One region of the Calidifontimicrobium sp. SYSU G02091 genome, then DNA from elsewhere that is predicted to be linked to it. Evidence: predicted binding sites of a transcription regulator. Region 1 holds the regulator's gene; the other holds the start of a gene.
The links. Region 1 encodes FNR, which switches genes on or off when oxygen is low (the NO sensors DNR and NnrR bind a similar motif). Its sites were predicted from a motif close to TTGATNNNNATCAA; they were not measured.

Region 1 (4,177 bases):
CCCGACGCCGCGGCGAGGCCGAGCCCCGCCAGCCGCACGGCGCCGCCGCTGGCCAGCCAGCCCGCGCCCGGGGCACCGAGCCGCCACCACAGCGTCGGGCCGACCCACAGGCCGACGGTGGTGCCGACAGCGAACGCCGCCATGATCGCGGCTCCGCCGACCGCGGTGTTGCCCAGCGCGGCCATCACCAGCGCCGAGTGCAGCAGTCCGCAAGGCCACGCCAGCCACAGCGAACCGGCGGCGGCGGCCTTGGCCACCCCCACGTGGCTTCGACCGCTGGCGCCCGCACCGGCGACCGCGGCACCACGCACGCCGCTGAGCGGGCCGACGACTGGCTGCGTCGCGGCCGGCACCGCGGCTGCCGCCAACCCGCGGGCCGTGCCGCGGCCGATGTTCTCGACGAAGGCGGGCTGCCGGCCGGTCCACAGCAGCCACACGCCGAGTCCCAGCGCGGCGGCGTGGACGAGCGTCCACAGCGGCCGCAGCGCCGGCGACCACGCGGCGAGCGTGGCCAGCGCGCCGACACTGCCGGCCGCGATGGCGCCGCCGGCGGCGTAGCCCAGCAGCCGCCCGAGATGCAGCGCCAGCAGCGCGCGCTGCGGCCGTGCACCACCACAGCGCCCGGCGATCCCGGTGCAGGCCGCGCCGCACATCGCCACGCAGTGCGGCGAGCCGGCCAGGCCCATCAGCAGCGCACTGAGCGCGAGCGCCGTGTCCACGCGAAGTCAGATGATGCGCGAGAAGCGCTCGCGCGTGCGGTCGGCCTGCAGGTAGCGGTCGAACACCATCGCGATGCCACGCACGAAGTACCAGCCCAGCGGCGTCACGTCGATGCCGCGCCCCTCCAGCCGCACCAGGCCCATCTCGGCCAGCGGCCGCAGCTGCTCGAGCTCCGGTGCGAAGTACTCCTCCATGCGGATCAGATGCGCGAGATCGATCGACTCGAAGTCGACACGCCCCTGGCACATCAGCGCCATGATAACGGCACGGCGCACGAGGTCGTCGCGGCTGAGCGCCAGGCCGCGCTCGGTCGCGAACTGCCGCTGGCGCATCGCGTCGTAGTACTGGTCCAGCGTCTTGACGTTCTGGCTGTAGGTCGCGCCGATGCGGCCGATCGCCGACACGCCCAGGCCGATCAGGTCGCAGTCCGGCTGCGTGCTGTAACCTTGGAAGTTGCGGTGCAGCCGCCCCTGCCGCTTGGCCACCGCGAGCGAGTCGCCCGGCAGCGCGAAGTGGTCCATCCCGATGTAGGTGTAGCCGTGGCCGAGGAAGCCGCGGATCGCGGTGCCGAGCATCGCGACGCGATCGGCCGCCGACGGCAGGTCGTGCGCGTCGATGCGCCGCTGCGGCTTGAAGCGCTGCGGCAGGTGCGCATAGGCGTACAGCGCGATGCGGTCCGGGCGCAGCTCGCCGACCTGCGCGACGGTGCGCGCCAGCGACGCCGGCGTTTGCTTCGGCAGGCCGTAGATCAGGTCGACGTTGGTCGACTCGAAGCCCAGCGCGCGGGCGCTGGCCATCAGGTCGCGCACCATCTCGAACGACTGCACGCGGTGCACCGCCTTCTGCACCTCGGGGTCGAAGTCCTGCACGCCGAAGCTGATGCGGTTGAACCCCAGCCCGGCCAGGTGCCGCAGCCGCTCGTCGGTCACGGTGCGCGGATCGACCTCGATCGACACCTCGGCACCCGGCACGATGCGAAACGCCCGCCGCAGCGAGTCCATCAGCGCCGCGATCTCGGCGTCGCTGAGGAAGGTCGGCGAGCCGCCGCCGAAGTGCAGCTGCGACACCGACTGCCGCGCGCCGAGTGCCTGCACGTGCAGGTCGATCTCGACATCGAGCGCGGCGAGGTACTCCGCGGCGCGCTCGTGGTGGCGCGTGATGACCTTGTTGCACGCGCAGTAGTAGCACACCGACTCGCAGAACGGGATGTGCAGGTACACCGACAGCGGCGGCGTGCCGCCGACGGTGGCCCCCAGCGCACGCTGCTGCAGCGCCTGCGCGTACGCGGCCGAGCCAAAGGCCTCGACGAAGCGGTCGGCAGTCGGGTACGAGGTGTAGCGCGGCCCGGGCTTGTCCAGACGCGCAAGCATCGCCTGCGTCAGCACCGGCGGCGCGACGTTCTCCTCGACCTTTGGGGCATCCATCGTGGCTGCCACTGTGCCTGACTCCGGTGCCTGCGGCTTTGACCATCGTCAAGTCCAACGCGCCCGGGGTCTCGGCCGAAATCGGGGCGATTGAGACATATCATGTGCCCAGGAAGTTCACGGCGGCGGCGCCCCTGCGGCCGTCGCCGGTGCCTCGCAGTCTTTGTCGACGACCGATCCATGACCACCCTGCCGCCGATCCGCCCCGAAGCGTTCAAGGTCGCCTGTTCGAGCTGCAACCTGCGCGAGCTGTGCCTGCCCGTCGGGTTGAACCGCGACGACCTCGAGCACCTCGACTCCCTCGTCGCGACGCGGCGCAGCGTCGCGCGCGGCGACACGCTGTTCCGCAGCGGCGACCCGTTCCAGTCGCTGTACGCCGTGCGCACCGGCTTCTTCAAGACCTGCGTGACGGCCGAGGACGGCCGCGACCAGGTCACCGGCTTCCAGATGGCCGGCGAGCTGCTCGGGCTCGACGGCATCAGCACCGACCGCCACAGCGTCGATGCCGTGGCGCTCGAGGACTCGCAGGTCTGCGTGATCCCGTACCACGAGCTGGAGACGCTGTCGCGCGAGTTCACGAACCTGCAGCACCAGTTCCACCGCATCATGAGCCGCGAGATCGTGCGCGATCACGGTGTGATGCTGCTGCTGGGCAGCATGCGCGCCGAGGAACGGCTCGCGGCCTTCCTGCTCAATCTCACGCAGCGGCTGCAGGCGCGCGGCTTCTCCGGCTCGTCGATGATCCTGCGCATGACGCGCGAGGAGATCGGCAGCTACCTCGGGCTCAAGCTCGAGACGGTCAGCCGCACGTTCTCGAAGTTCCAGGAAGAAGGCCTGCTCGAAGTCAAGCAGCGGCAGATCCGCATCCTCGACGCAGCCGGCCTGCAGAAGATCGTCAACGGCGCGTCGTGCTGAGCGTGGCGGCGGCCTCCTGCCCGGCGCGCTGAACCGCGATCAGCTCAGGCCACGCGCATTGATCTCCTGCGCCGAGCAGGTCAGCAGCTGGCTGATGAATCCGGCCGCGGCGATCACGGCCCAGAAGATGAAGAACGTCACCGTGTAGACGGCCAGCGCGGGCCACTCGATCGGCGCGCCGCCGAACCAGTGCAGGCTCAGCGGATCGACGACGGCGAAGACCAGCGTCTCCAGCACCCCGGCCATCAGGAACGCCGGCCACAGCACCGTCAGCAGGCGCTGCGCGCGGGCCGGCGCCTCGGCGGGCCGAGGGGTCTGCGGCGGCGTCACCGCATCCACGGGTCAGTCTCCTGCCGCGGCCGTGGCGGCGTGGTTGCGCGCCTGGATCGCCGGCGTCATCGCGTCGGGCACCACCACCGACGTGCGGCCAGACCGCGCCGACGTGTCGAGGACCGGGTCGGCGCCGCGCACCGCGATGACGGCGGTGGCGATGCCGGCGACGACGACCGCCAGCGGCCCGCCGATCACGAGCCAGACCATGCCGACGCGCCACCACGGTGTCGGGGACTTCGCGCTCGAAGAAGGGTTCATCTCGATGGGCTCCTGGCGGGATTCGGGCGGTGCCACGGGTGTCAGCGCGGCACGATGAAGGTCGATTTTTCCACCACGCGCGCGGCGGCGTCGCCGTCCTGCGCGAGGCGCTCGATGCTGAACTCGAGCGGGTGTGCACCCGGGCCCAGTGCCTGCGCGGTTTGCGGCGGCACGCGCACGCCAGCCGGCACCCAGCGCGCCTGTGCCGGGCCGATGCGCACCTCCTCGCCGACGTCGACGATGGCGCCGTCGAGGCCGCGCACGGTCACGACGTAGCGCTGCTCGCGTTCGGTCGCATTCATGATCTGCAGGCGGTAGACGTTTTCGATGTAGCCGTTGTCGACCAGTCGCGCGAGCGACGCGCGGTCGCGCACGACGTCGACCTTGAACGGGCTGCGCATCAGGATGCTGGTGAGCAAGGCGCCCGCGACGACGACCAGCACCGCCGTGTAGACGAGCACGCGCGGACGGAACACGCGCCGCAGCATCTGCGCGCGCGTCCAGTGGTACGTCATGCCGTTTTGCGT
Region 2 (4,177 bases), on a different contig from region 1:
CTTCGCCAAGCAGGGCTATTTCGCGATCGCGCCCGAGCTGTTCGTGCGCCAGGGCGACCCGATGTCGTACGGCGAGCTGGCGCGCCTGATCGCCGAAGTGATCAGCAAGGTGCCCGACGAGCAGGTCATGGGCGACCTCGACGCCTGTGCCGCGTGGGCGAAGACGCAAGGCGCCGACGCGACCAAGCTCGGCGTCACCGGCTTCTGCTGGGGCGGGCGCATCACGTGGCTGTACGCGGCGCACAACCCGGCGGTCAAGGCCGGCGTCGCGTGGTACGGCCGCCTCGTCGGCGAGTCGAACCCGCTGCAGCCGCGGCACCCGGTCGACGTGGCCGCGTCACTGAAGGCGCCGGTGCTCGGGCTGTACGGCGGTGCCGACACCGGCATCCCCCTTGACACGGTCGATAAGATGAAACAGGCGCTTGCCCAGGGCGGGCCGGCGGCGCGGGCGTCGCAGTTCGTCGTCTACCCCGACGCGCCGCACGCGTTCCACGCCGACTACCGGCCGAGCTACCGCAGGCAGGCCGCCGAGGACGGCTGGAAGCGCTGCCTGGCCTGGTTCCGCAGCCAAGGCGTGGCCTGAGCAGGCCACGCTTCGGCGACGCCACCGCGCCTTCGGGCGCGGTTGTTTTTTTGCCTTCGACCAGAGAACGGACATGACGCTCGGCTACATCATCGCGGCGACGCTGTTCGGCGGCGTGCTGTCGGTGGTGATCGCCGCCGCGCTGACGGTGGGCGTGCTCAGCCGCATCGTCAAGGGCCTGGTGAGCCTGTCGGCCGGCGTGCTGCTGGGCACGTCGCTGCTGCACCTGCTGCCCGAGGCGTTCGAGAGCGACGCCGGCGCCGATCGCCTGTTCGCGGCGCTGCTGGCCGGGCTGCTGTTCTTCTTCCTGCTCGAGAAGGTCGAGCTGTACCGCCACAGCCACCACCACGAGGGCGACGACCCGCACCACCACCACGCACACGGCTTCGACGCCGAGCAGGCCGGCCGCGGCGGCTGGAGCGTGCTGCTCGGCGACAGCATCCACAACTTCTGCGACGGGCTGATCATCGCCGGCGCGTTCCTCGCCGACCCGACGCTGGGGTGGGTCACGGCGCTGGCCGTCACCGCGCACGAGATCCCGCAGGAAGTCGGCGACTACATCGTGCTCGTCAACGCGGGCTTCAGCCGCTCGCGCGCACTGCTGTACAACGCGCTGTCGGGAGCCGCCGCGGTGGCCGGCGGGCTGATCGGCTACTTCCTGATCCGGCCGTGGGAAGACGTGTTCCCGTACCTGCTCGTCGTCGCGGCGAGCAGCTTCGTCTACGTCGCGGTGGCCGACCTGCTGCCGCAGCTGCAGCGCCGGCTGCACCTGCGCGAGACGCTCGCGCAGGTGCTGTGGATCGCGGTCGGGCTCGGCGTCGCGCTCGGCGCGATGGCGCTCAAGCACGCCGCCTGACGGCGAGCGGCCCGCACGCCGCGCGCCGTTACTTGACGACGAGCACCGGCGTCGTCGTGTGCGTCAGCACCTTCTGCGTCTCGCTGCCGAGCAGCAGCGCCGCGACGCCGCGCCGCCCGTGCGAGGCCATCACGATCAGGTCGCAGTTCTGCGCCTTGGCGTGCTCGCAGATCGCCTCCCACGGGTGCAGCGCCTCGATCGTCGTCGAGGTGCACTTGACGCCCGCGGCAGCGGCCTTGTCGGCCACTTCCTTGACGCGTGCGCTGGCGATGCGCTCCTGCGCGTCGTAGAACTCCTGCGGCGGCGTCGGCTGCATCTCGGAGATCGCGCTGTACGGGAACGGCTCCTTGACGCTCATCACGCTCAGCGCCGCCCCGGTCAGCTTGGCCAGCGCGATCGCGTGCTCGGCGGCCTTGGCCGAGATCTCCGAGCCGTCGGTGGGGACCAGGATGTGCTTGTACATGGCGTTCTCCTCGGTGGGTGTGCGGTGCCGGCGAGTGTCGCACCGGCGCGCCCCCACGGATTGAGGCACGTCAAGTTGTGCGCGACCCGCCGCCCGTGCGGCGGTGGCGCGTCAGCCGATGGCGATCGGGCGTGCCGGGTCGGACGACCACTCGCTCCACGACCCCGGGTACAGCACGCTCGTGCCCAGGCCGGCGTGCTCGAGCGCGAGCAGGTTGTGGCACGCGGTGACCCCCGAGCCGCACTGCTGCACGACCGCATCGGCGCCGTGGCCGGCCACCAGCGGCTGCCACTCGGCGCGCAGCGTCGCCGCGTCCTTGAAGCGGCCGTCGGCGCGCAGGTTGAGCTGGAAGAAGCGGTTCAGCGCCCCGGGGATGTGGCCGGCGGCGGCATCGAGCGGTTCGACCTCGCCGCGGAAGCGCTCGCCGGCGCGCGCGTCGACGATGCACACGCGGCCCAGCCGTGCGGCGAGCGCATCGGCGTCGGTCACCGGCATCGCCACAGGCCGCTGCGGATACGGGGCGGCGTCGCGGCGCGGCGGCACGTCGGCCGACAGGCTGCCGCCGGCGTCGATCCAGGCCGCGACGCCGCCATCGAGCACCGCCACCGCGTCGTGGCCGAGCCAGCGCAGCAGCCACCACGCGCGCGCCGCGTACGGGCCGCCCTGCGCGTCGTAAGCCACGACCGGCACGCCCGGGGCGATCCCGAGGTGACCGACGGTGGCGGCCCACGCCGCGCGCTCGGGCAACGGGTGGCGGCCACGGAAGCGCCCTGCGGCGTCGTGCTTCGGGCCCGAGAGGTCGCGCTCGAGGTGCAGATGGTGCGCGCCGGGCAGGTGGCCTTGCGCGTAGGCGCGTTCGCCGGCGCCGGCGTCGAACAGGTCGAAGCGGCAGTCGAGCAGCACGAGCGGTGTGCCGCCGCGCTGCAGCGCGAGCAGCGCGTTCGCGTCGATCAGCGTGCGCAGGGGCGCGGGGCGCGGCTCGGCCATCGGCAGTCTCCTCGGCTCACGATTCGGTGGCGGGGCCGCGCGCGTCGGGCGGCGTCGCGCGGGCGCGCAGCAGCGTGGCGGTGATGCCGGCGGCGACGATCAGCGCCATGCCGGCGAGCGCCATCCACGTCACCGGGTCGTCGAACAGCAGCACGCCGTAGACGAACGCGAACACGATGCCCAGGTACTGCAGGCTCGCGTTCGACAGCGTGCGCCCGATCGCGTAGGCGCGCGTCATCATCATCTGCGCGACGGTGGCCAGCGTGCCGATCGCCAGCAGCAGCGCCAGCCCGCGGGCGGTGTGCGCGCTCGCACCGTGCACCCCCATCGTCGCCGCGCCGGCGACCATGCTGCCGAGCGAGAAGTAGAAGACGATGCGCGACTCGGGCTCGCCGGCGCGGCCCAGCGCCGTGACCTGCAGGTACGCGAGCGCGGCGAGCATGCCCGACACGAGCCCCGCCAGGCCGTGCCACAGCTGGCGGTCGTCGATCGTCGGGCGCAGCACGAGCGCGACGCCGGCGAAGCCCACCAGCACCGCGGCCACCAGGCGGCCGTCGACGCGCGCCGAGCCGAGCAGCACCGCACCACCGATCAGGAACAGCGCCATCCACACCGACGACATGTAGTTCAGCGTCATCGCGGTGGCCAGCGGCAGCGCTCCGATGGCGTAGAACCACAGCATCAGCGAGCCGACGCCGACCGCGCTGCGCCAGAAGTGCATCGCCGGCACCGGCGTGCGCAGCGAGCCGCCGCGCCAGCGCGTCAGCCCGGTGATCACGAGCGCGCCGACGAGCCCGCGGTAGAACACGATCTCGCCGGCCGTGTAGGTGGCCGACGCGAGCTTCACGCACACGCCCATCGTCGCGAACAGGAACGAGGCGCCGACCATCAACCAAGGCGCGGACATGCCGCGCATTGTCGGCCAGCGCCGCCGCGCCGGCGGCGCGGTGCCGAGGCATGCGCGCGGGACCCGTGCGGCCCCGCGCGCGGCCGCATCACGCGCGCGTGCGCCCCATGCCCATGCGCGCGCGGTACCACTCGTGGAAGTGCTGCATGCCGTCTTCCATCGGGCTCTGGTAGGGGCCGACCTCGTCGTCGCCACGCTCGTACAGCGCGCGCCGGCCGGCGTCCATGCGCAGAGCGATCTCGTCGTCCTCGACGCAGGTCTCCATGTAGGCGGCCTGCTCGGCCTCGACGAACTCGCGCTCGAACGCGGCGATCTCCTCGGGGTAGTAGAACTCGACGACGTTGGTCGTCTTCTGCGGGCCCTTCGGGTACAGCGTCGAGA

Region 2: the regulator FNR is predicted to act here: its motif matches at 1,963-1,976, upstream of MOJ79_RS09895 (universal stress protein).

What each region holds. Positions count from the first base shown of each region.
Region 1 is NZ_JALBGB010000004.1:114,439-118,615, reverse strand. Features, by position in the region: gene MOJ79_RS04400 (urease accessory protein UreH domain-containing protein) at 1-719, opposite strand, end outside; gene hemN (oxygen-independent coproporphyrinogen III oxidase) at 726-2,144, opposite strand; gene fnr (fumarate/nitrate reduction transcriptional regulator Fnr) at 2,325-3,059, shown strand; gene MOJ79_RS04385 (hypothetical protein) at 3,099-3,398, opposite strand; gene MOJ79_RS04380 (hypothetical protein) at 3,402-3,650, opposite strand; gene ccoG (cytochrome c oxidase accessory protein CcoG) at 3,692-4,177, opposite strand, start outside.
Region 2 is NZ_JALBGB010000013.1:50,222-54,398, reverse strand. Features, by position in the region: gene MOJ79_RS09905 (dienelactone hydrolase family protein) at 1-583, shown strand, start outside; gene MOJ79_RS09900 (ZIP family metal transporter) at 657-1,439, shown strand; gene MOJ79_RS09895 (universal stress protein) at 1,468-1,902, opposite strand; gene MOJ79_RS09890 (sulfurtransferase) at 2,014-2,889, opposite strand; gene MOJ79_RS09885 (DMT family transporter) at 2,906-3,796, opposite strand; gene MOJ79_RS09880 (aromatic ring-hydroxylating oxygenase subunit alpha) at 3,885-4,177, opposite strand, start outside.